DNA from 3 places in the Rhizobium sp. P1_B8 genome. Region 2 is predicted to be linked to each of the others. Evidence: predicted binding sites of a transcription regulator. Region 2 holds the regulator's gene; each other region holds the start of a gene.
What was found. Region 2 encodes PhoB, which activates phosphate uptake and scavenging genes when phosphate is short. Its sites were predicted from a motif close to TGTCATNNANCTGTCAT; they were not measured.
Positions count from the first base shown of each region.

Region 1 (7,645 bases), on a different contig from region 2:
CAGGAGGTCGTCGCGCCCGCTTGCGGCATCGTGCGAAAAGACCAGCGGCAGCTGCTCTCCGGCTTTGCGCTTCGGATCAGCGTTCTTCACGTCATTCATTGGGAACTGATTTCGTCTTCCGGGCGCGGCCACTGAGCGACCCGCCAAAATAAAGATCACTCTGAAGGTAGCGTGAAAGCGCGAAACGAACAAGGACGCCGACGGCGGCGGCGGCCGGCACCGCGACCAGAAGCCCTACGAAACCGAAGAGCGCGCCGAAGGCAAAAAGCGCAAACATCAGCCAGACCGGATGCAGGCCGACGCTGGAGCCGACGAGCTTCGGCTGCAGAATGTTGCCTTCTAGGAACTGGCCACTGAAGAAGACGACGAGCACCAGGCCGATCCAGGGATAATCGGGCCAGAATTGCACAAGCGCCACGCCGATGGCGAGCACGAGGCCAACCATCGAGCCGACATAGGGAATGAAACTGATCATGCCGGCGAAGAGGCCGATCAGCAGGCCGAAATTCAGCCCGACGAGAGAAAGGCCGACGGCATAATAGATGCCGAGGATGAGGCAGAGCGAGCCCTGGCCGCGGATGAAACCGGCGATCGCCTGGTCGATCTCCTTGGCGATCTGGCGGACATCGCCGACATAATCGCGCGGGATCCACTGGTCGACCTTGGCAACCATACGGTCCCAATCGAGCAGGATATAGAAGGCGACGACGGGGGTGACCACGAGCAGCGATATGACGTCGACGATCGCCTTGCCGGAATTCCAGATCTGCGCGAAGAGCCCGGTGAGGAAGCCCATACCCTCCGACAGGATGCCGGAGAGATTGTCCTTGATCGTGCCCATCTGGTTCTCGACCCAGTCCGGCAGCAGCGAATTCTGCGCCTGCGTGATGAACTGCTGTAATTGGCTGATATAACTCGGCAGACGCTGAGCGAAATCGTTGAACTGGCTGATGAGCACCGGAATGAGGATCATCAGCGCCAGCGTGAAGACGATGACGAAGGCGACGAGAATGCCGATGGTCGCCATCATGCGGCTCAGACCCAGGCGTTCAAGCCGGTCAGCCACCGGATCAAGGAAATAGGCAATTGCCATGCCGGCGATGAAGGGCAGCAGGATCGAGCTGAAGACATAGAGAAAGACGATGAAGAAGACGAGCACTACCAGCCAGAAGAAAATCTGACGCTTGAGACTGTTGCCGCTGACATGCTGTGGCATCGCTTCCCCGCTGATCACTCGCCGCCGCCAAACGCCGTATCCGAACCGGAGCGGCCATTCAGCACATAGGATGCAGGCGCAAAGATGGTCAACCCTGTCGTGCCAAATCCCCGAAAGGCTGGAGGAAGACGCGGGAAATTGGGGGCTTTTGCCATGCAACGCTTGCATAAACGCCCCTGTCATGCAATTGCGACCGGCAGATGACGCGGCACGTTTGCCGCCTGAAATAGCCATCGGAGACCAGCATGAGCCAGTCTGGGAAAAACGGCCTGACATATAGCGATGCGGGCGTCGATATCGATGCCGGAAACCTCCTCGTCGAGAAGATCAAGCCGGCGGTGCGCTCGACGCGCCGTCCCGGCGCCGACGGCGAGATCGGCGGCTTCGGCGGACTTTTCGATCTCAAGGCTGCAGGCTTTACCGATCCGGTTCTCGTCGCCGCCAATGACGGCGTCGGCACCAAGCTGAAGATCGCGATCGATGCCGACTATCACGACACCGTCGGCATCGACCTCGTTGCCATGTGCGTCAACGATCTCGTGGTGCAGGGCGCCGAGCCGCTGTTCTTCCTCGATTATTTCGCGACCGGCAAGCTCGACCCCGACCAGGGCGCGGCCATCGTCGGCGGCATTGCCGCCGGCTGCCGCGAGGCCGGCTGCGCGCTGATCGGCGGCGAAACGGCCGAGATGCCCGGTATGTATTCCTCCGGCGACTACGACCTCGCCGGCTTTGCCGTCGGTGCTGCCGAACGCGGCAAGCTCCTGCCATCAGGCGATATTGCCGAGGGCGATGTCATCCTCGGCCTTGCCTCCTCCGGCGTCCATTCCAACGGCTTTTCGCTGGTGCGCAAGATCGTCGAACTGTCCGGCCTCGACTGGAGCGCAGCCGCACCGTTTGCCGAAGGCCGGCTGCTCGGCGAAGCCCTGCTCGAGCCGACCCGCATCTATGTGAAGCCGCTTCTGAAGGCGATCCGCGAGACCGGCGCCATCAAGGCGCTGGCGCACATCACCGGCGGCGGCTTCCCGGAAAATATTCCGCGCGTCCTGCCGAAGCACTTGGCGGCCGAGATCGATCTTGACGCGGTCAAGGTTCCGCCGGTGTTTTCGTGGCTCGCCAAGACGGGCGGCGTCGAATCCAGAGAAATGCTGCGCACCTTCAACTGCGGCGTCGGCATGATCGCCGTCGTCGCCGGTGAGAATGTCGCGGCGGTTTCCGCGGCACTCGAAACCGAGGGCGAGACAGTTGTCACGCTCGGCCGCATGATCGCCCGCGACGAAGGCGCTGCCGGCACGGTCTACAAGGGTACGCTTGCCATATGAGCTCGCCGCGCAAACGCGCCGTCGTCTTCATATCAGGCAGCGGCTCCAACATGATGGCGCTGGTTGCGGCGGCGAAGGCAGCCGACTACCCGGCCGAGATCGTCGGGGTGATCTCCGACAAGGCGGATGCCGGCGGGCTTGCCAAGGCTGATGCCGAAGGCATTTCCACCTTCGCTTTTCCCCGCAAGGACTACGCCAGCAAGGATGCGCATGAGGCGGCGATCTTTTCGGCGCTCGACGAGCTTAAACCCGATATTCTCTGCCTGGCAGGCTACATGCGGCTGCTGACGGCGACATTCATCCAGCGTTACCAAGGCCGGATGCTCAACATCCACCCTTCCCTGCTGCCGCTATTTCCGGGCCTGCATACGCATCAGCGGGCGATCGACGCCGGCATGCGGATCGCCGGCTGCACGGTGCATTTCGTCACCGAAGGCATGGATGAGGGGCCGGTGATCGGCCAGGCGGCTGTGCCGGTTCTCTTGGGCGATACGGCCGAAAGCCTTGCCGCGCGTGTGCTCACCATCGAACACCAGATCTATCCGCAGGCCTTGCGGCTGTTTGCCGAAGGTCGAGTGGCGATGGAAGGCGGCAAAGCCGTCGGCGCGGAGGCCGCGACCGCCGCACCCAAGGCTCAACTGATTTCGCTCATCGGCGACCGCGCTTAAGCCGCCAAAGCCCTTAACGGATGCAGCGTGCCGTCGCTGTAGACGAAGCGGCCGGCGCGGAAGGTGGCGCGGATGCGATTGATATCGCCCGGCTCGACCACGACGAGATCGGCGCGCCAGCCGACGGCGATCTCGCCGCGATCCGACAGGCCGGCGGAACGGGCCGCATTGCCAGTCGCCATGGCAACGGCTGCCGGCAGGCCGCCTTCCACCATGTCGGCAAGCTTGAAGATGCCGGGCACGAAGGCAGCCGGATGATAATCGGCGGCGATGACGCTGAGCAGTCCAGCCTTGGCGGCATCGAGCGCGCTGAGATTGCCCGACATAGACTGGCCGCGCAGCGCGTTCGGCGCACCCATCAGCGTCCAGAGACCGCGGCGGCGCGCCTCCTCCGCCGCAGGTGCGGTGACCGGAAACTCGCTAATGGTGACGCCGAGATCATGCATCTCGGCGACTTTTTCGACGCTGTCATCGTCATGCGAGGCAAGCGACAGCTTGTGCTTCAGCGACAGCGCGACGATTTCCCTCAGCTTGGCCTCGATGTCCGGATTGTTGCGCATGGCGATGCGCTTGGCGACGATCTCCGCCGCCATTTCCTCGGAGACGGCGCGGCGCTCGGAAATGCTGAGGATGTAGCTCTGCAGGTTGTTATACTGGCCCTGGCCCGGCGTGTGGTCGGTTAGGGAAACCATGTCGATCTGATCGGCATTCAGGAGGCGCTCGAGTGCTGGGGCTGCGCCGACGTTGGTGATTTCGTAGCGGGCATGGACGCGGTGGTCGATCAGCAGATCATCGCGCAGGCGGTTGATGCCCTCGATCACTGCGGAGGTGGTCTCCAGCGAGCGGACGTGGCCGTAGACGCTCTCGGTCGCAAAGGAGACGGCGGCGAACGCCGTCGTGACACCGGCGGCGGCAAGCTTCTTGTCGAGTTCGTGGATGCCGAAATCGATCGGCATCGTCGCGTTCGGCCGCGGTGCAATCTCGCGCTCGATCATGTCGCCGTGCAGATCGACGAATCCGGGGATCAGCAGCCGCCCGCCGCCATCGATGGCAGCACCGGCGACCGGCTCCGGCCTGATCTCGGCGATGGCGCCATCCTCAACACGCACGGAACCTTCACTCACCACCTCGTTTGGGAGAACGAGGGTGAAATTGCTGAGCCACATGGGCTTTCTCCTGACCGCATCCGATGATTGACAAACCGCAGCGGATAGAACCGCTTCGTGACAGTCGTATGAAATTTCCAACGTTGTCACCTTAAAGCTGAAACTTGCGCTTTGGAATTGGTTGGATGCGCTCGCCCCTCGGATTCACGGCCATAGATCCAGCCGGCGCCTGTCCAGGAGCCAACGCCCCTGGTTACCGCGTTGACTAGTTATAAAATAACTAGTAATACTATGACTATGAAAACGATCAAACGCTCTCCAATCGCGCTCGCCGTCCTTGCAATGCTCATGGAAGAACCGCTGCATCCGTACCGAATGCAGCGACTCATCAAGGAGCGCGGCAAGGACGAGGTGATCAATGTCACGCAGAGGGCGAGCCTTTATCAAACAATCCAGCGGCTCGAACGCGAGGGTTTGATCACCCCGCAGAAAACAGTTCGGGATGACAAGCGTCCCGAGCGGACCGTGTACGAGATAACCGAGAAGGGCCGCGAGATCGCGCTGGAATGGATGCGGGCGATATTGTCGACCTTAACGCGGGAATATCCGGAATTCCCCGCAGCCATGTCATTTCTTCCTCTGCTTACGCCTGATGATGTGGCGAGCCAGCTTGAGCTCAGAGCAAAAGCCATCGAGTCAGAACTTCGCCGGATAGACGAAGTCCTGCAGGAAGCGCAGGCCGTTCCAAGGCTCTTCCTTCTCGAGATGGAATATCTCCGAGTGCTTCACGCAACCGAATTGTCCTGGGTCAACAGCGTTGTCGGGGACCTCAGCGCCCAGCGCATTACCTGGACACAGGAGTGGCTGAGGCAGATCGCCGCCAAGTTCTCCATCGACCCCAAACTCGACCAGGATTAGCACCATGAAGGTTTTGATTATCGGCGCCGGGACTGGCGGTCTAGCACTCGCACATCTGCTTAAGCAGGCTGGGGTTTGCATAGCGGTGTATGAGCGCGACCTTGCGCCGAACACCAACAGCGGTGGTTATCGCGTTGGCATCAGCCCGGCTGGAAGCCGAGCGCTGAAAGCCTGTATCCCCGGTGAACTCTACGATCTCTATGTCGCCACCTGCGCCAGGTCGCCGCGCTATTTCAACATGCTCACTGAACAGCTGGGCGAAGTGCTGAGCTTCGATATCGATGATGCAGGCCCGAACGCTCTCGACGATGAAAGGAATGTTATTCGAAAGACGCTGAGGCGGGTTCTGCTCAGGGGACTTGAAGATGACGTCTTCTTCGGGAAAGCGCTTCAAGGTTACTCAAATAACGCCGACGGGTCGGTCACCGCCAGCTTTCAGGATGGAAGCCTCGCGACGGGAGATGTGCTGGTGGGCGCTGACGGCACGAACTCCGCGGTACGCAGGCAACGCTTGCCGGAAGCGCGTTTGGAAGACACCGGAATCGTATCGCTCGGGGGCAAAATTCCTATGACGGTCGAGACGAAAGCTCTGCTGTCGGACAAAATGTTCAAAGGCATGTCGCTGATTATGGCACCGATGGGCTTCGGCGCAATCATTCACTCGCTCGAGTTCGTCGACAGCCGAAGCGACCCTAGTGTCGCTGCTCGTTGGCCGGATTTCGTCGAGGCACTCGACGAGGACAGCATCGGCTGGGGCATATGGGGCGCTCGGCAGAATTGCCCGCGGGATCCGGCCGGCCTGAGCGGCGAACAATTGAGAGAGCTGGGGCTGGAGCTCGCTCGGGACTGGCATCCGCATTTGCGTACTCTGATCCGCATGACGGAGCCGTCGACGATCCGCGATATCAAGGTGAGGACCTCGGTCCCGCTGACGCCTTGGACGAGTTCGAATGTCACTTTGCTCGGTGACGCCGTCCATACGATGACACCCGGACGAGGCGCGGGCGCCAATACAGCGCTTCGCGACGCCGCTCTGCTTGGACGCATGCTGGTCGAAGCGGACCAGGGACGAAAGCCGCTCGTCGAAGCCATACATGCCTACGAAGTCGAGATGCTTCGCTACAGTACCGAAGCAGTCCGAGAATCGAAAAAGCAGATGGATGCCGGCGATCTGGCCCATCGGCCGATTGTCGGCAGACTTCAGCTCGCTGTCATGCGCGGCGTGATGCGCATCATCAACGCGATGCCTGCACTCAAGCGGCGCGCCTTTCGGCAGATGATGCGAGTTCGCGGGGAAAACTAAGACGGTCGCGGATCATCTCGATCCGCCCGAGGCAACTTGACGAACCAGGCCTCCATCGCCCTGCCCGCTATCGAAGTTTGCCCCTGTTCAACAGTGCCCACTGTAGAAGCACGATCGTTTTGGCGTCGAAGATCTCGCCGGTTTCGATCATCGCCGCAGCCTCGTCGAGCGGGGTTTCGAGGACCTCGATATCCTCGTGTTCCTCGTCCAGACCGCCGCCTTCCGCCACGCGGTCGGCAGTGTCGATGAGGGCTGCGAAGAAGTGGACGACTTCGGTGATGGCACCCGGCGAGGTATAGGACTTGAACAGGAAGCGCGCATCGCGCAGGCGATAGCCGGTCTCCTCCATCGCCTCGCGACGGATCGCCGCTTCGGGATGGTCATCGTCGAGAAGGCCGGCCGGCACCTCGATCATCCAGGCGGGATCGCCGTTGAGATGGACGGCAAGGCGGAACTGGCGGACGAGAACGACGAGGTCGCGCTTGGGATCATAAAGCAGGATGCAGGCAGCGGGCGTGCGGTGATAGATCTCCCGCTTCAGCCCTTGGGTTGCGCCCTTGCGGTCGATATAGTCGAGCAGATAGCTGCTCAGCCGCGTCCACCCATTCGACAGTGTTTCTTCGCTGACGATCTTCACCCGGGATTTCGGCTGCATCATGCTGGGTCCCTGCGAAGCCAGACCTTGTTGTCGTGCACGGCCGCCCCACCATAGGGCGCGACAGGGTCGGCGCCAGTCAAGACATTGATACCCTCGCCGTCGACATGCGCCTTGTTTGGCCAAAGCCCCTCGGCGATCAGCACGCCGGATTTCACCTCGGTGGTGACGCGGGCGTGAATGCGCAGATCGCCGCGGCTATTGCCGATGCGGACGAGATCGCCATGGGCGATACCGTTGGCTTCGGCGTCGGCTGGATTGACCATCACTTCAGGGCGGCCCTCCTTCTGGCGAGAGGTCTTGGTCTCGGAGAAGCTCGAATTCAGGAAGTTGCGCGCCGGCGACGTGGCGAGCCGGAAGGGATGCTCAGGATCGGCGACTTCGATGACATCGACCTGATCCGGGAAGGGCGGAAGTTCGGCATGTGGCCCGAGCGCGCCGATAGAAACCGGCGGCTTGT
Region 1 is NZ_JBFTZZ010000009.1:172,865-180,509, forward strand. It holds gene hdaA (DnaA regulatory inactivator HdaA) at 1-99, opposite strand, end outside; gene AC1D2N_RS13885 (AI-2E family transporter) at 92-1,216, opposite strand; gene purM (phosphoribosylformylglycinamidine cyclo-ligase) at 1,462-2,535, shown strand; gene purN (phosphoribosylglycinamide formyltransferase) at 2,532-3,203, shown strand; gene AC1D2N_RS13900 (alpha-D-ribose 1-methylphosphonate 5-triphosphate diphosphatase) at 3,200-4,369, opposite strand; gene AC1D2N_RS13905 (PadR family transcriptional regulator) at 4,607-5,227, shown strand; gene AC1D2N_RS13910 (FAD-dependent oxidoreductase) at 5,232-6,530, shown strand; gene AC1D2N_RS13915 (NUDIX domain-containing protein) at 6,598-7,188, opposite strand; gene AC1D2N_RS13920 (molybdopterin oxidoreductase family protein) at 7,185-7,645, opposite strand, start outside.
Region 1: a site for PhoB is predicted at 4,427-4,443, ahead of AC1D2N_RS13900 (alpha-D-ribose 1-methylphosphonate 5-triphosphate diphosphatase). Genes of this name have one in related genera too.

Region 2 (7,645 bases):
CCATGAGCATGACGAGCCGCATCGCCATGACGGCTGTTGTCTTCGCTCTCGCCATTGCCGGCGCCTTCTATGCGCTGCGCTCCATCGCTCCGCGCTTCCGCGCCCGCAACCGGGTCGAGCGCGTCATGCTCTGGGGCCTGCTGCTCGCCTCCTCGATCGCCATTCTGACGACGATCGGCATCGTGCTCTCCATGCTGTCGGAAGCTGCGCGCTTCTTTGCGGCCGTTCCCGCCATGGACTTCTTCTTCGGCACCGTCTGGGATCCGCGCTTTGCCGGCGCCGGCAGCTCGTCCTTCGGCCAGTTCGGCCTCATCCCGTTGCTGCTCGGCACGATCTATATCGGCCTGGTGGCGATGCTGGTCGCCGTGCCGGTCGGCCTCTTCGCCGCCATCTACATGGCCGAATACGCTTCGCCGAAAGTGCGCGGCGTCGCCAAGCCGCTCCTCGAAGTGCTCGCCGGGATTCCGACGATCGTCTACGGCTTCTTCGCGCTCGTCACCGTCGGCCCGTTCCTGCGCGATTTCTCCGCCCAAATCAGCGGTCTTCTCAGCGGCAACTATAGCAACTTCATCCAGGCGCAGAGCGTTCTGACCGCCGGCATCGTCATGGGCATCATGCTGATCCCCTACGTCTCCTCGCTGTCGGACGACATCATCACCGCCGTGCCGCGTGCCCTGCGTGACGGTTCGCTCGGTCTTGGGGCCACACGCTCGGAAACCATCAAGAAAGTGGTTCTCCCCGCCGCTCTTCCCGGCATCGTCGGCGCATTGCTGATGACGGCTTCGCGCGCCATCGGCGAAACCATGATCGTCGTGCTGGCCGCCGGTGTCGCCGCCCGCATCCAGATCAACCCCTTCGAGCCAATGACGACGGTGACCGTCAAGATCGTCAACCAGCTGACCGGTGACCTTGAGTTCACCTCGCCGCAGACGCTGGTTGCCTTTGCCCTTGGCATCACGCTGTTCTGCATCACGCTTTGCCTCAATATCTATGCGCTCTACATCGTGCGCAAATACCGGGAGCAGTACGAATGACGGATATTGTTTCTCCCACATCAGGCGTCACCGTTTCCAAGGCGCCAGTGCGCCGCGATATCGGCATCAAGCGCCGCTACGCCGCCGAGCGCCGGTTCCAGGCCTATGGCATCGCCGCCATCACCTTCGGTCTCGTCTTCCTCTTCATCCTGCTGTGGACGGTGATCGGCAAAGGCTACACCGCCTTCCAGCAGACGGCGATTACCCTGCCGATCGAATTCTCCGAGAAGACGATCGACCCGAACAATAAGCGTGCGACCGACCCTTCGGTGCTGATCGCCGCCAACTACCCGGTTCTCCTGCGCGACGCGATCGTCAAGCAGCTGAACGTCAATGCCTCGAGCCGTCCCGATGTGCGCGATGCATCCGCGATGCTCTCCAAGGGTGCGCCGGTCCAGCTGCGCGACATGGTCGTCGCCGATCCGTCGATCATCGGCAAGACGGTCAATGTCACGGTGCTCGCCGACGCCAATGTCGACAGCGCCAACAAGGGCCAGATCGATCTGTCGGTCGATGAGAAGAACCGCAAGGTCAACGACAAGCAGGTTGCCTGGATGAACGAGCTGAAGGCGAGCGGCGCTCTCCACAAGCAGTTCAACACCGGCCTCTTCGTCAATGGCAATTCCAGCCGTCCGGAGGCCGCAGGCCTTGGCGTCGCCCTGATCGGCTCGCTCTACCTGATGCTGATCGTGCTCGTGCTCGCTCTGCCGATCGGCGTCGCCGCCTCGATCTATCTCGAGGAGTTCGCGCCGAAGAACAAGCTGACGGACCTGATCGAGGTCAACATCAACAACCTCGCCGCGGTCCCTTCAATCGTCTACGGCCTGCTCGGTCTTTCCGTCTTCATCAACTTCATCGGCCTGCCGCGCTCGGCTTCGCTGGTCGGTGGCCTGGTGCTGACGCTGATGACCCTCCCGACGATCATCATCGCGACGCGTGCGGCGCTGCGCGCCGTGCCGCCGTCGATCCGTGCCGCAGCGCTCGGCCTCGGGGCGTCGAAGATGCAGATGGTGTTTCACCATGTTCTGCCGCTCGCCATGCCCGGCATCCTCACCGGCACGATCATCGGCCTGGCGCATGCGCTCGGCGAAACCGCGCCGCTGCTCTTGATCGGCATGGTCGCCTTCGTCGCCAACGCGCCGACGACACCGCTCGATCCCTCGACGGCTCTGCCCGTGCAGGTCTATATGTGGGCCAACGAGGCCGAACGTGCCTTCGTTGAGCGTACTTCGGGTGCCATCATCGTCCTGCTCCTGTTCCTGATCGTCATGAACATGGGCGCCATCCTCTTGCGTCGTCGCTTCGAGCGCCGCTGGTAAACGGAGTTAAACATCATGAACATGTTGACGGAAGCTGCAGTTGAAAAGGCGCTGGATCACAAGATGAGCAACGGCCCGTATAAGATGATCGGAAAGGATGTCTCGGTTTACTACGGCGAAAAGCGCGCGCTTTTCGATGTGAACCTGAACATCCGCGAAAACACCGTAACCGCCCTGATCGGCCCGTCTGGCTGCGGCAAGTCGACCTTCCTGCGCTGCCTCAACCGCATGAACGACACGATCGACGGCTGCCGCGTCACCGGCAAGATCACGCTTGATACCGACGATATCTATGATCCCGATATCGACGTCGTCGAACTTCGCGCCCGCGTCGGCATGGTCTTCCAGAAGCCGAACCCGTTCCCGAAGACGATCTATGAAAACGTCTCCTACGGCCCGCGCATCCATGGCCTTGCCATGTCGAAGGCCGATCTCGACCAGATCGTCGAGACCAGCCTGCAGCGCGCCGGTCTCTGGAACGAAGTCAAGGACCGCGTGCACGAATCCGGCACCGGCCTGTCGGGCGGTCAGCAGCAGCGCCTCTGCATTGCCCGTGCCGTCGCCGTCAGCCCTGAAGTCATCCTGATGGACGAGCCCTGCTCGGCGCTCGACCCGATCGCCACCGCCAAGGTCGAGGAGCTGATCCACGAGCTGCGCGAGAACTACACGATCGTCATCGTCACCCACTCCATGCAGCAGGCCGCGCGCGTCTCGCAGCGCACCGCCATGTTCCACCTCGGCAATCTCGTCGAGGAGAACGACACCGACAAGATGTTCACCAATCCCGACGATCCGCGCACCCAGGACTACATCATGGGTCGCTTCGGCTGATCTTGGCGACACCAAGCCTTCCCGTTATTCGAGGATAAAGCCCCATGGCATCGACACATATTTTTTCTGCCTATGATGATGATTTGAAGTTCCTGTCCAGGCGGATTTCCGAAATGGGCGGCCTGGCCGAGCAGATGGTCAGCGAAGCCGTGCGCGCTCTCGTCAACGGCGATACCGCGCTGGCGCAGAAGGTCATCTCCGACGACGTGATCCTCGATCACGCCGAACGCGAAATCGGCGACAAGGCGATCGTCACCATCGCCCGCCGTCAGCCGATGGCTTCGGACCTGCGCGAAATCATGGGTTCGATCCGCATCGCCGCCGATCTCGAACGTGTCGGCGACCTCGGCAAGAACACCGCCAAGCGCGTCATCGCCGTCCAAAGCACCGGCGTTCCCCGCAAGCTCGCTCGCGGCCTCGAGCATCTGTCCGAGCTGGCGCTCGTTCAGCTCAAGGAAGTGCTCGACGTCTACACCAATCGTTCCGCCGACAAGGCGAATGCGATCCGCGAACGGGACAATGAGATCGACGCGATGTACACCTCGCTGTTCCGCGAGCTCCTGACCTACATGATGGAAGATCCGCGCAACATCACCAGCTGCACACATCTTCTCTTCTGCGCCAAGAACATCGAGCGCATCGGCGACCACGCCACCAACATCGCCGAGACGATCTATTACATGACGACAGGCGCGCAGCCGGAAGGCGACCGTCCGAAGGACGACAGCGCCAACACCGTCGGCGCGGTCACGGAATAACCGCCCACACCCCGCCACCTGCGTGCGCGCCCGTCCGGGCGCGCAAGAGGTCGCAGCCAATTTCTGAATTTGCGCAGGATGCATTGCTTAAATCACCCCCGGTTTAAGGATCATGCGCGAGGAGACCGACACGCATGATCCCGAGAGTTGCAGTTGTTGAAGACGAGGAAGCCCTCAGCGTGCTTCTTCGCTACAATCTCGAAGCGGAAGGCTTCGAGGTCGATACCATCCTTCGTGGCGACGAAGCCGAAATGCGGCTTCAGGAGCGCACGCCCGATCTTCTCATCCTCGATTGGATGCTGCCTGGCGTCTCCGGCATCGAGCTCTGCCGGCGCCTGCGCATGCGGCCGGAAACCGAGCGCCTGCCGATCATTATGCTGACGGCGCGCGGCGAAGAGAGCGAGCGTGTTCGCGGATTGTCGACGGGCGCCGACGATTATGTCGTCAAGCCCTTCTCGACCCCCGAGCTCGTTGCCCGCGTCAAGGCGATGCTGCGGCGCGCCCGCCCCGAGGTGCTGTCGACGGTGCTGAAATGCGGTGACATCGAGCTCGACCGCGAGACCCATCGCGTCCATCGCAAGACCCGCGAAGTCCGCCTCGGCCCCACCGAATTCCGCCTGCTGGAATTCCTGATGTCGTCGCCGGGCCGGGTCTTCTCCCGCTCGCAGCTTCTGGACGGCGTCTGGGGCCACGATATCTATGTCGACGAGCGCACCGTCGACGTCCATGTCGGCCGCCTGCGCAAGGCGCTGAATTTTTCCAACATGCAGGACGTCATCCGCACCGTCCGCGGCGCCGGCTATTCGATGGAAGCCTGAGGGCTTTGTCCCGCTGCTGTCCGGTTTGCGCTGATGGCTGCCCCTCACCCCAACCCTCTCCCCGTAAAAAACGGGGAGAGGGGACGTGCCACACGAGCGCGCGCTGGGAACGGAGAGGGCGCCGCATGCCCCTTCGCCCCGTTCACGGGGAGAAGGTGGCGGCAGCCGGATGAGGGGCAGCCATTGGCACGAACCAAAATTGCATAAAAAAACGGGCCACTTGGCCCGTTATTTATGTCTGACGATAATAGCCCGCTCAGCTGGCCCGCGCGGCCGCCCGGCGGCGTTCGTTGACCGGCTGGTAGGCAAGCTTCTGGTGGTAGCTGCAATAGGGCGAATTGTCGGGGGATTCGCAGCCGCAGAAATGGAAGTCATCCTTCAGCGGATCGCCGACCGGCCACTTGCAGGTGCGTTCGGTCAGTTCCGTCAGGCCGAGGCGTCGGGAAATCGGCACGACCACGTTGCCTCTCGGCACGTATTCCATTTCCTCGATCGTTTCGATCTCGATCTCTTCCTTCAGCATGGTCGCGCCCTGCTGGCGGGTAACGGTGCGCGTGGCGACCCGTGAGGCATAGTTCGGTGCGCGCGGCGCCGATGTATTGCGCTTCGGCGTTCGTGCGGCGGTGTTGGTGCCGCCGGCCTTGGCACGGCCTGGAAGGCTCAGCCGGTGCACTTTGCCGATGACCGCATTTCTGCTGACTCCGCCAAGCTGCGCAGCGATCTGGCTGGCGCTCAGTCCTTCGGCCCAAAGTTTCTTGAGTTTCTCGACCCGCTCGTCTGTCCAGTTCATGCCCTGTCTCCACCTTTTGCGTTGGTGATGGCAGAATCCCTCACCGTTGTCCCGGGAGCTCCGAAACAAGAAACGCTTGATCAATTTTGGTGACTAGTTCCGCCGCATGCAGTCTAGTAATTGATCTTTAACCTAGTGTGAGGCTGACTCCGTGACAAGAGTCGCATGAATCCGGATGAATCGAATTCGTAGTTTTCCCCAACTTGCTGCCTCTGCGTGGCATTTCTGCAATAATGCCTGTTGAAGACTGAAAATGCCGCTGTACACCCTTGCTGCATACGCTAAGGGCGCAGTTTTGTTGACATTGCAGCGCGAAAAGGAAATAGTGCCCCTCGCCGCCGCAAGGCGGCATTTTTGATTTTTCGGGCCTGGTTTCCTTAGCCGGAGTCATTGCCCGGCAACTTGATGGAGATCGCGCCATGGCTGAAGCCGCGCCGCTTTATGACACCTATTCTCGTGCCCCGCTGCGGTTCGAGCGAGGCGAGGGCGTGTGGCTGATCACCGAAAGCGGCGAGCGATATCTCGATTTCGGCGCTGGCGTTGCCGTTACGTCAGTCGGCCACAGCAATCCGCATGTCGTGGGCGCACTGAAGGAGCAGGCCGACAAGGTCTGGCACCTGTCGAACATCTATGAGATCCCCGGTCAGGAACGTCTGGCAAAACGGCTGACGGACGCCACCTTCGCCGACAAGGTGTTCTTCACCAATTCGGGTGCCGAGGCGCTCGAATGCGCGATCAAGACGGCGCGCCGCTATCAGTTTTCCAAGGGCCATCCCGAGCGCTTCCATATCATCACCTTCGAAGGCGCCTTCCACGGACGGACGCTGGCGACGATCGCTGCCGGCGGCCAAGAGAAATATCTCGAAGGCTTCGGCCCCAAGGCGCCGGGTTTCGATCAGGTGGCTTTCGGCGACATCGAAGCGGTCCGCGCCGCGATCACCGATGCCACGGCTGGAATTCTCATCGAGCCGGTGCAGGGCGAGGGCGGTGTCCGTCCTGCCACCACCGAGTTCATGAAGGCGCTCCGCCAGCTCTGCGACGACAACGGCCTGCTGTTGATCCTCGACGAGGTCCAGACCGGCGTCGGCCGCACCGGCAAGCTCTTCGCCCATGAATGGGCGGGCGTGACCCCCGACATCATGGCTGTCGCCAAGGGCATCGGCGGCGGTTTCCCGCTCGGCGCCTGCCTTGCCACATCAGAGGCCGCCTCCGGCATGAAGGCCGGCACGCATGGCTCGACCTATGGCGGCAATCCGCTCGCCATGGCCGTCGGCAGCGCCGTGCTCGACATCATCCTTGCCGATGGCTTCCTCCAGCATGTGCGCGACGTCGCACTGGTCTTCCGCCAGGGCCTCGCCTCACTGAAGGATCGTTATCCCGATGTGATCGAAGATATCAGAGGCGAGGGGCTGTTGCTCGGCGTCAAGGCTGCCGTTCCCTCAGCCGAACTGCTGCAGGCGATCCGCGCCGCCCATCTGCTCGGCGTGCCCGCCGGCGACAATGTCATCCGCCTTCTTCCGCCCCTCGTGGTCACCGCCGAGGAAGCCCGCGAGGGCCTTGCCCGCATCGAGCGCGCCGCCGAGAGCATTCGCGCCTCCAAGGTCAAGAAGACGGCTTGACGAGATTGCCGCCTTCGGGCGCAGCACAGGTAAGAAGACTATGGCTCCTAAACATTTCCTCGATCTTTCGGCGGTCACATCAGCCGATCTCAGAACCATCATGAACGATGCGCTCGCCCGCAAGCAGGCCTTCAAGGCCGGCAAGGGCGACAAGCCGCTCGCCGGCAAGATGCTGGCGATGATCTTCGAGAAGCCGTCGACGCGCACCCGCGTCTCCTTCGACGTCGGCATGCGCCAGCTCGGCGGCGAAACGCTGTTCCTGTCCGGCACCGAGATGCAGCTCGGCCGCGCCGAGACGATCGGCGACACCGCCAAGGTGCTGTCGCGCTATGTCGATGCGATCATGATCCGCACCACCGAACATTCGCGGCTGGTCGAGCTTGCCGAGCATGCGACCGTGCCTGTGATCAATGCGCTGACGGATGACACCCATCCTTGCCAGATCATGGCCGACATCATGACCTTCGAAGAGCACC
Region 2 is NZ_JBFTZZ010000004.1:88,498-96,142, forward strand. It holds gene pstC (phosphate ABC transporter permease subunit PstC) at 1-1,034, shown strand, start outside; gene pstA (phosphate ABC transporter permease PstA) at 1,031-2,353, shown strand; gene pstB (phosphate ABC transporter ATP-binding protein PstB) at 2,369-3,184, shown strand; gene phoU (phosphate signaling complex protein PhoU) at 3,229-3,942, shown strand; gene phoB (phosphate regulon transcriptional regulator PhoB) at 4,077-4,760, shown strand; gene AC1D2N_RS07310 (GcrA family cell cycle regulator) at 5,017-5,550, opposite strand; gene AC1D2N_RS07315 (aspartate aminotransferase family protein) at 5,970-7,169, shown strand; gene argF (ornithine carbamoyltransferase) at 7,210-7,645, shown strand, end outside.

Region 3 (7,645 bases), on a different contig from region 2:
GATCTCGCCTCCGCCGATCCGCGCACCGTGCTCAACGTCCGCCGCGATACGCTCGGCTATGTCAGCCAGTTCCTGCGCACCGTGCCGCGCGTCGCGGCGATCGACGTGGTTGCGGAACCGCTGGTGGCACGCGGCGAGGACGCCGTCACCGCGCGGGAAAAGGCGGGCGCCCTGCTTGCCAGGCTCAATCTGCCGGAAACGCTCTGGCAGCTTCCGCCCGCCACCTTCTCCGGCGGCGAGCAGCAACGCGTCAACATCGCGCGCGGCTTCATCACCGAGCATACGATCCTGCTTCTCGACGAACCCACAGCCTCGCTCGATGCCAGGAACCGTGCCGTCGTCGTCGGCATGATCGCGGAAAAGAAGAAGGCGGGGGTGGCCCTTCTCGGCATCTTCCACGACGAAGAGGTGCGCGAAGCCGTCGCCGACCGCATCCTCGACGTCCAGCAATTCTCACCGAGAAAGATCGCTGCATGAGCCGCAAACTGGGTATCGAGCCCTATTTTCATGAGACGGCGTCCGTCAGCGATTCCACCTTCGGGCGCTATACGGAGGTCTCTGAACGCTGCCGCATTAGCGAGGCCACGTTCGGCGACTATTCCTACATCATGCAGGACGGCTCCGTCTGGTGTGCGACGATCGGCAAGTTCGTCAATATCGCCGCCGCCGTGCGCATCAACGCCACCAACCATCCGACCTGGCGCGCGACGCTGCATCATTTCACCTATCGCGCCGCCGACTACTGGCCGGATGGCGACATGGAGACGGACTTCTTCGCCTGGCGGCGCGCAAACCGCGTGACGATCGGCAACGACGTCTGGATCGGCCACGGGGCGACCATTCTGCCGGGCGTCAACGTCGGCAACGGCGCGGTGATCGGAGCCGGCGCCGTCGTCTCGAAGGACGTCGCGCCCTATACGATCGTCGGCGGCGTGCCGGCAAAGCTCATCCGCGAGCGCTTTCCAGGAGAGGTCGGCGAACGGATGGACAGGCTTTCCTGGTGGGACTGGGAGCACGACCGGCTGCGCCAAGCGCTCTCCGATTTCCGCAACCTGAGCGCGGAAGATTTTCTGTCCCGTTACGGCGTTTAAACCCCCGATATAGGGGCGGAGAATTGTGACAGGACTTACACAAATATGACATGCGAGGTTCATCAAGCGGGACTAATGCGATGCTGAACAAGGCCTGGATCGCAAGGGAAGAGCATGGTGTTCGAGCTGAAGAATGTCACACGTCGTTTCGGAAAAAAGCTCGCCGTCGATTCCGTCACGCTCGCCATTCCTCAGGGCCAGATGGTCGGCATTATCGGCCGCTCCGGCGCCGGCAAGTCGACGCTGCTGCGCATGATCAACCGCCTTCAGGAGCCGAGCTCCGGCTCCATTCATTTCGCCGGCGTCGAGGTCTCCGGGCTTCGCGGCCAGGCGTTGCGCAACTGGCAGCGCGACTGCGCGATGATCTTCCAGCAGTTCAACCTGGTGCCGCGCCTCGACGTCCTCACCAATGTCATGCTCGGCCGCCTCAATCATCGCTCGACGCTTATGAGCCTGCTCAACATCTTCACCCGCGAGGAACGCGTGCATGCCATCGCGGCACTCGAACGCCTCGGCATCGAGCAGACGGCGCTGCAGGCAGCCGGCACGCTTTCCGGCGGTCAGCAGCAGCGCGTGGCGATCGCCCGCGCGCTGATGCAGAACCCGAAGATGGTTCTCGCCGACGAGCCGATCGCCTCGCTCGATCCGTTGAACGCCAAGATCGTCATGGATGCGCTGCGCGATATCAACGAGCGCGAGGGCATCACCGTCGTCACCAACCTTCACACGCTCGACACCGCCCGCAACTATTGTGAGCGCATCGTCGGCATGGCCGGCGGCCGCGTCGTCTTCGACGGCAAGCCCTCGGAGCTGACCGCCGAAGCGGTGAAGGAAATCTACGGGACGGACAAGGACGGCGCCGGCATCGACGAAACGGTGACCTCGACATCGATCAATATCGCCCCCGAGCGGGCAGACCATCAATCCGCCGGCACACAGCCGCTGGCGCTGGCCGGCCTCTGAGAGAGGCAGCCGCGATCGAGCGCCCGCGTCAAGGGCACACTTCTTCGTAACGGGAAGGCCGGGGACACCGGTCAATAGGAGAGAACATGTTGAAGAAAGCACTCTTTGCGGCAACGGCGCTCTTCGCGCTCGCCGGCGCTGCCCACGCTGCAGACCTCAAGGAATTCCGCATCGGCATCCTCGGCGGCGAAAACGAAACCGACCGCCTGCGCAACTATGCCTGCCTTGCCGACCATCTGAAGCAGGAATTCGGCTTCGAGAAGGTTTCGCTCTTCCCGGCCGCCGACTATGACGGCGTGATCCAGGGCCTGCTCGGCGGCACGCTCGACTTCGCCGAACTCGGCGCCTCCGGCTACGCCGCCGTCTACATCAAGGATTCGAAGGCTGTCACGCCGATCCTGACGACGCAGCAGAAGGACGGCTCGACGGGTTATTACTCGATCGGCCTTGCTCTGAAGTCCTCCGGCATCAAGTCCATCAAGGACGCCAAGGGCAAGAAGCTCGGCTACGCCGATCCGGATTCCACCTCCGGCTACCTCGTTCCGCTGACGCAGATCCCGAAGGACACGGGCATGCCGAACGACAAGTTTTTCGCCTCGACCCAGTTCAACGGCGGTCACGAGAACAACCTTCTCGCTGCCTATGACGGCAAGGTCGACATTGCCGTCGACGATAGCTCGGGCATCGGCGACTTCAAGGACGGCTACACCTCCGGTACCTTCCGCAAGGAAGTCGACAAGGGCGCCGTCGATCCGAACAAGCTGGTCGAAGTATGGCGTTCGCCGCTGATCCCGAACGGCCCGCTCGTCGTTCGCAATGCTCTGGGCGAAGAGTGGCAGACGAAGCTTGCAGCCTTCTTCACGGCTCTGCCGGAGAAGGATCACAAGTGCTTCGCCGCTGTCGAAGGCGGCGACTACAAGGGCTACGCGCCCGTGAAGCACGACTTCTACAACGCCGTCGTCGACGTCCGCAAAGCTGCCATCGGCGGCTGATCGAGCCGTTTCGAATGAGGGCGGCCGGCAACGGCCGCCCTCTATCTTTTGACTACGGCACCGCGCGTCTTAGACGCGCAAAGGACGCTGTAGCACTTTGAATTGCTGCGTAATTCTATCCTCAACTCGATTCCGATTTGAGGATAGAATTATGAAGTAGGCGAGGCGTTGATGACTATTGCCGATACACAGCCGCAGATGCAGAGCACCAAGGAGATCGGCACCGCCTGGGACCGGATGGTCGCCAAGCGCCGCTTCTATACCGTCCTCGGCCTGGTTATCCTCATTGCGGCTTTCGTCAGCTCCGTCCGCTTCGCCGACGAGAGCAATGCCGGCCATTTCTTCGACCGTCTGCCGCATCTCTTCGACTTCCTGAGCTGGCTCATCCCCAGGGATTGGCACGACGTCTGGCGCGCGCTGTTTGATATAGCGAGCGTCAACGACAAGGGCGGCGAGGAATTCAATTTCGACAGGGGCCGTGTCTACGTCTGGGGCGCCTTCTACATTCCCGAATATTTCGAGCTGATGATCGTCACGATCAACGTCGCGCTGATCTCGACGATCATCGCCTTCGTCTTTGCCGTCCCATTGAGCTTCTTTGCCGCGCGCAACCTGACGAATTCATGGCCGTTGCGCATCTTCACCAAGCGGCTGATGGAGTTCCTGCGCGCCTTCCCTGAAATCGTCATAGCCGGGCTGTTTTCGGCGATCCTGTCGATCGGGCCGGTCGCCGCCATCATCGCCATCACCCTGCACACGATCGGCGCGCTCGGCAAACTCTTCTACGAAGTGGCCGAAAATATCGACATGAAGCCCCACGAGGGTATGAAAGCCGTCGGCGCCAACTGGTGGGAACGCGTGCGCTTTGCCGCCCTGCCGCAAGTGCTGCCGAATTTCACCTCCTATGCGCTGCTGCGCCTTGAGATCAACGTGCGCGCCTCGACCATCATCGGCGCCGTCGGCGGCGGCGGCATCGGCGAGGAACTGAAGCTCTCGATTTCGCGCGGCTTCGGCGCCAAGACGGTAGCGCTCGTTCTGCTGCTGTTCGTGACGATCGTCGCCGTCGACCAGTTCTCCGCATGGCTGCGCCGCCGCCTCGTCGGCGAGCAGGCCTTCCTCCTGCAACATTGAGGCCGCCATGACGGTGATCGACGCAAACCGCATGCATGAGATAGAAACGCGCTATCCGGAATATTTCCACCGGTCGTTCCGCCAGCGTTTCGGCGGGCTGATGATCCTCATCGCGACACTGCTCTACAGCCTCTATGCCGTGTGGTTCTTCGACCTGCCCAAGCTTTTTGCCGAAGCCCATTGGGAGCGCGTCGGCATCTATCTCACCCAATGGGTGAGCTACGACGTTCAACCGGAATTCCGCATTGGGGATGACGGCTCGATCGACATCCGTTATCCGCGTTTCTCGCCGCTCGGCGACAATCCGCATCCGGACTGGCTGGTCAACAATCCCGACGGCAGCATCACCGTTTCGATCAGCGGCACCAGCCGCAGCGTCACCGTCTCGAGGAGCGAGACGATCGTCACCGCGCATGGCGTCAGCGTCCCGGTGGAAGTTTCGAGCGGCGCGCCGAAAGTCGTCGGACCGGTACCCGGCTGGATGACAGTCTATGATGACAACGTGCTGGCGGATCTCGGCTTTGCCGGCAATGTCAGCATCTCAGTCGACCGGGTGAAGATCCGCAAACGTTTCATCGGTTGGGCGAATTTCATCTTCGACACGCAATCATCCTTCTTCGACAAGCCGGTCGGCGAGGTCGTCAGCCTCATCGTCTCCGGTCCGCGCATCAAGCCCGACCAATCCAACCTGTCGCTCGCCTTCGACGATATCTGGAACAACAGCGAATGGCAGCACGGCGACGTCTGGACCAAGCTTTTCCAGACGATCGTCATGGCGTTCCTCGGAACGCTGCTCGGCGCGCTTACCGCCTTTCCGCTCGCCTTCCTGGCAGCGCGCAACATCACGCCGAACCGCCTGCTGAACCAGATCCTGAAGCGCTTCTTCGATTTCTTGCGCTCGGTCGATATGCTGATCTGGGCGCTGTTCCTGACGCGCGCCTTCGGCCCCGGCCCGCTCGCCGGCAGCGGTGCGATCTTCCTCACCGAGACCGGCACGCTCGGCAAGCTCTATTCCGAAGGCCTTGAGAATATCGACAACAAGCCGCGGGAAGGCATCAAATCAACAGGCGCTCAGACCGTGCTCGTTCATCGTTATGGCATTATGCCGCAGATCGTTCCCGTCTTCGTCAGCCAGACGCTCTACCAATGGGAATCGAACGTGCGCGGCGCGACCATTATCGGCGCCGTCGGCGCCGGCGGCATCGGCCTGAAACTGTGGGAGGCCATGCGCACCAATGCCAACTGGGAAAACGTCGCCTACATGGTCATTCTGATCCTGATCGTCGTCTTCATTTTCGACGCCGCCTCGAACGCGTTGCGCCATCGGCTGATGGGCACGAAAGCCCACTGATCCATCCATCAAAGCAGTGGCGCCGCTGCCGCCATCATCATTCTGTCACGGAAATCTTTTAGCCGGGAGCCTGCTTGCGGTTCGCCGCCAAATCACTGCACAGTGCCCTCCCCGTTTGGACGATCTCCAGGATAAAAGCCTTGCGCTACGCTCTCTATTTCTCGCCGCCGAAGGATGATCCCCTGACCGGCGCGGCCTCGCTCTGGCTCGGCCGCAATGCTTTCACCGGCGAGACCTACCCTGCACCGGAATATGAGCAACTGGGTGCGGCGGAACAGTTCGAGCTGACTGCCGACCCGCGCCGTTACGGCTTTCACGCCACGATCAAGGCGCCCTTTTCCCTCGCCTCCTCGGTCACCGAGGAGGATCTCATGACCGTTGCCGAGGATTTTGCCCAGCGCACGCAAGCCTTCGAGATTCCTGAGCTCGTGCTCGGCCAGCTCGGCCGTTTTTTTGCCCTCGTTCCCGGTTCACTTCATCAACCTCTTCAGGATTTCGCCGCGAAAGTGGTAAGGTCCTTCGAACCGTTCCGGGCGGCGCTTTCCGAGGCCGATATGGCGCGGCGCAATCCGGAGAAGCTCAGCGACAGCCAGCGCGCCCATCTGCAGCGCTGGGGTTATCCTTACGTCATGGAGGATTTCGGCTTTCACATGACGCTGAGCGGCCAAGTGCCCGAGACACGTGCTCAGGTGATGAAAGCGATCCTGACAGAGCGTTTTGCCGATTTCACCGGCCGGCCGCTTTCGATTTCCGGCCTTGCCGTCTTCATCGAGGAGACGCGCGGTGCCCCGTTCAAAGTTCATTCCTGGCTGCCGCTTGCCGGCGCCAAAAGCTGAAAGACCTGACGACATGAGCAAAGAGACCGTGTTTTCCAACGCCCGCATCGTTCTCGAGGATGACATCCTCTCAGGCTCGATCCTCATCCGCGACGGGAAGATTGCCGACATCTCCGAGGGTAACTCGGTAGCCGGCGAAGATTTCGAAGGCGACTACGTCATTCCAGGCCTTGTCGAGCTGCACACCGATCATCTCGAAGGCCATTATCAGCCGCGTCCCGGCATTCGCTGGAACAAGACCGCCGCAGTCCAGGCGCATGACGCCCAGATCGTCACGTCAGGCATCACCACGGTGTTCGACTGCCTGCGCATGGGTGCGGACGAGGACGGCGGCTTCGAACATGGCGAGATGCGCGAGATGGCGGACGCCATCCAATCGGCGGAGAAGGAAGGCAGGCTGCGCGCCGAGCACCTCATCCACCTGCGCTGCGAGGTCTCGGCCGACAACGTGCTCGAACATTTTGCCGATTTCGAAAACGACCGGCATGTGCGGCTCGTCTCGCTGATGGATCATGCACCCGGCCAGCGGCAATTCCAGACGATGGACCAATATATCTTCTACTACCAGAAGAAGCGGGGCCTGAGCGACGAGGCTTTCGCGCGTTTCGTCGCCAAGCGTCAGGCAGAATCGGCGCGCAATTCGACGCCGCACCGCAATGCCATCGCCAAGGTCTGCGCCGAACGCGGCATCACCGTGGCAAGCCATGACGACGCGACGCTCTCGCATGTCGACGAGGCGATCGACAACGGTGTGCGCCTCGCCGAGTTCCCGACCAGTTTCGATGCCGCCCGGGCGTCGCACGAACATGGCATGAGCGTGCTGATGGGCGCGCCGAACATCGTGCGCGGCAAGTCGCATTCCGGCAATATCGCCGCCCGCGACCTTGCCGAGATGGGCGTGCTCGACGTGCTTTCCTCCGACTACGTACCGCTCAGCCTGCTGCATGCGCCCTTCATCCTCGCCGATGAGGTGGAGAGCATCAGCCTGCCGAAGGCGATCGCCATGGTGACGTCGACGCCCGCCCGCACCGTCAGCCTCGACGATCGCGGCCGGATCGCAACCGGGCTGCGCGCCGATCTTGTCCGCGTCCATCGTTCGCACGGCGTGCCGGTGACACGCTCCGTCTGGCGCCAAGGACGCCGTGTCGCATGATGCCGCACGAACCCCACGCAGGAGCCGGTGCCGAGCGCGGCATCATGGTCGTTGTCGTCGGTCCGAGCGGTGCTGGCAAGGACACGCTGATGAACCTCGCCGCCCGGCGTTTTGCCGGCCGTGAGAAC
Region 3 is NZ_JBFTZZ010000006.1:116,374-124,018, reverse strand. It holds gene phnL (phosphonate C-P lyase system protein PhnL) at 1-477, shown strand, start outside; gene AC1D2N_RS10150 (DapH/DapD/GlmU-related protein) at 474-1,091, shown strand; gene phnC (phosphonate ABC transporter ATP-binding protein) at 1,209-2,054, shown strand; gene phnD (phosphonate ABC transporter substrate-binding protein) at 2,141-3,046, shown strand; gene phnE (phosphonate ABC transporter, permease protein PhnE) at 3,218-4,177, shown strand; gene phnE (phosphonate ABC transporter, permease protein PhnE) at 4,185-5,528, shown strand; gene AC1D2N_RS10125 (DUF1045 domain-containing protein) at 5,669-6,364, shown strand; gene AC1D2N_RS10120 (alpha-D-ribose 1-methylphosphonate 5-triphosphate diphosphatase) at 6,378-7,517, shown strand; gene phnN (phosphonate metabolism protein/1,5-bisphosphokinase (PRPP-forming) PhnN) at 7,514-7,645, shown strand, end outside.
Region 3: a site for PhoB is predicted at 5,561-5,577, ahead of AC1D2N_RS10125 (DUF1045 domain-containing protein). Genes of this name have one in related genera too.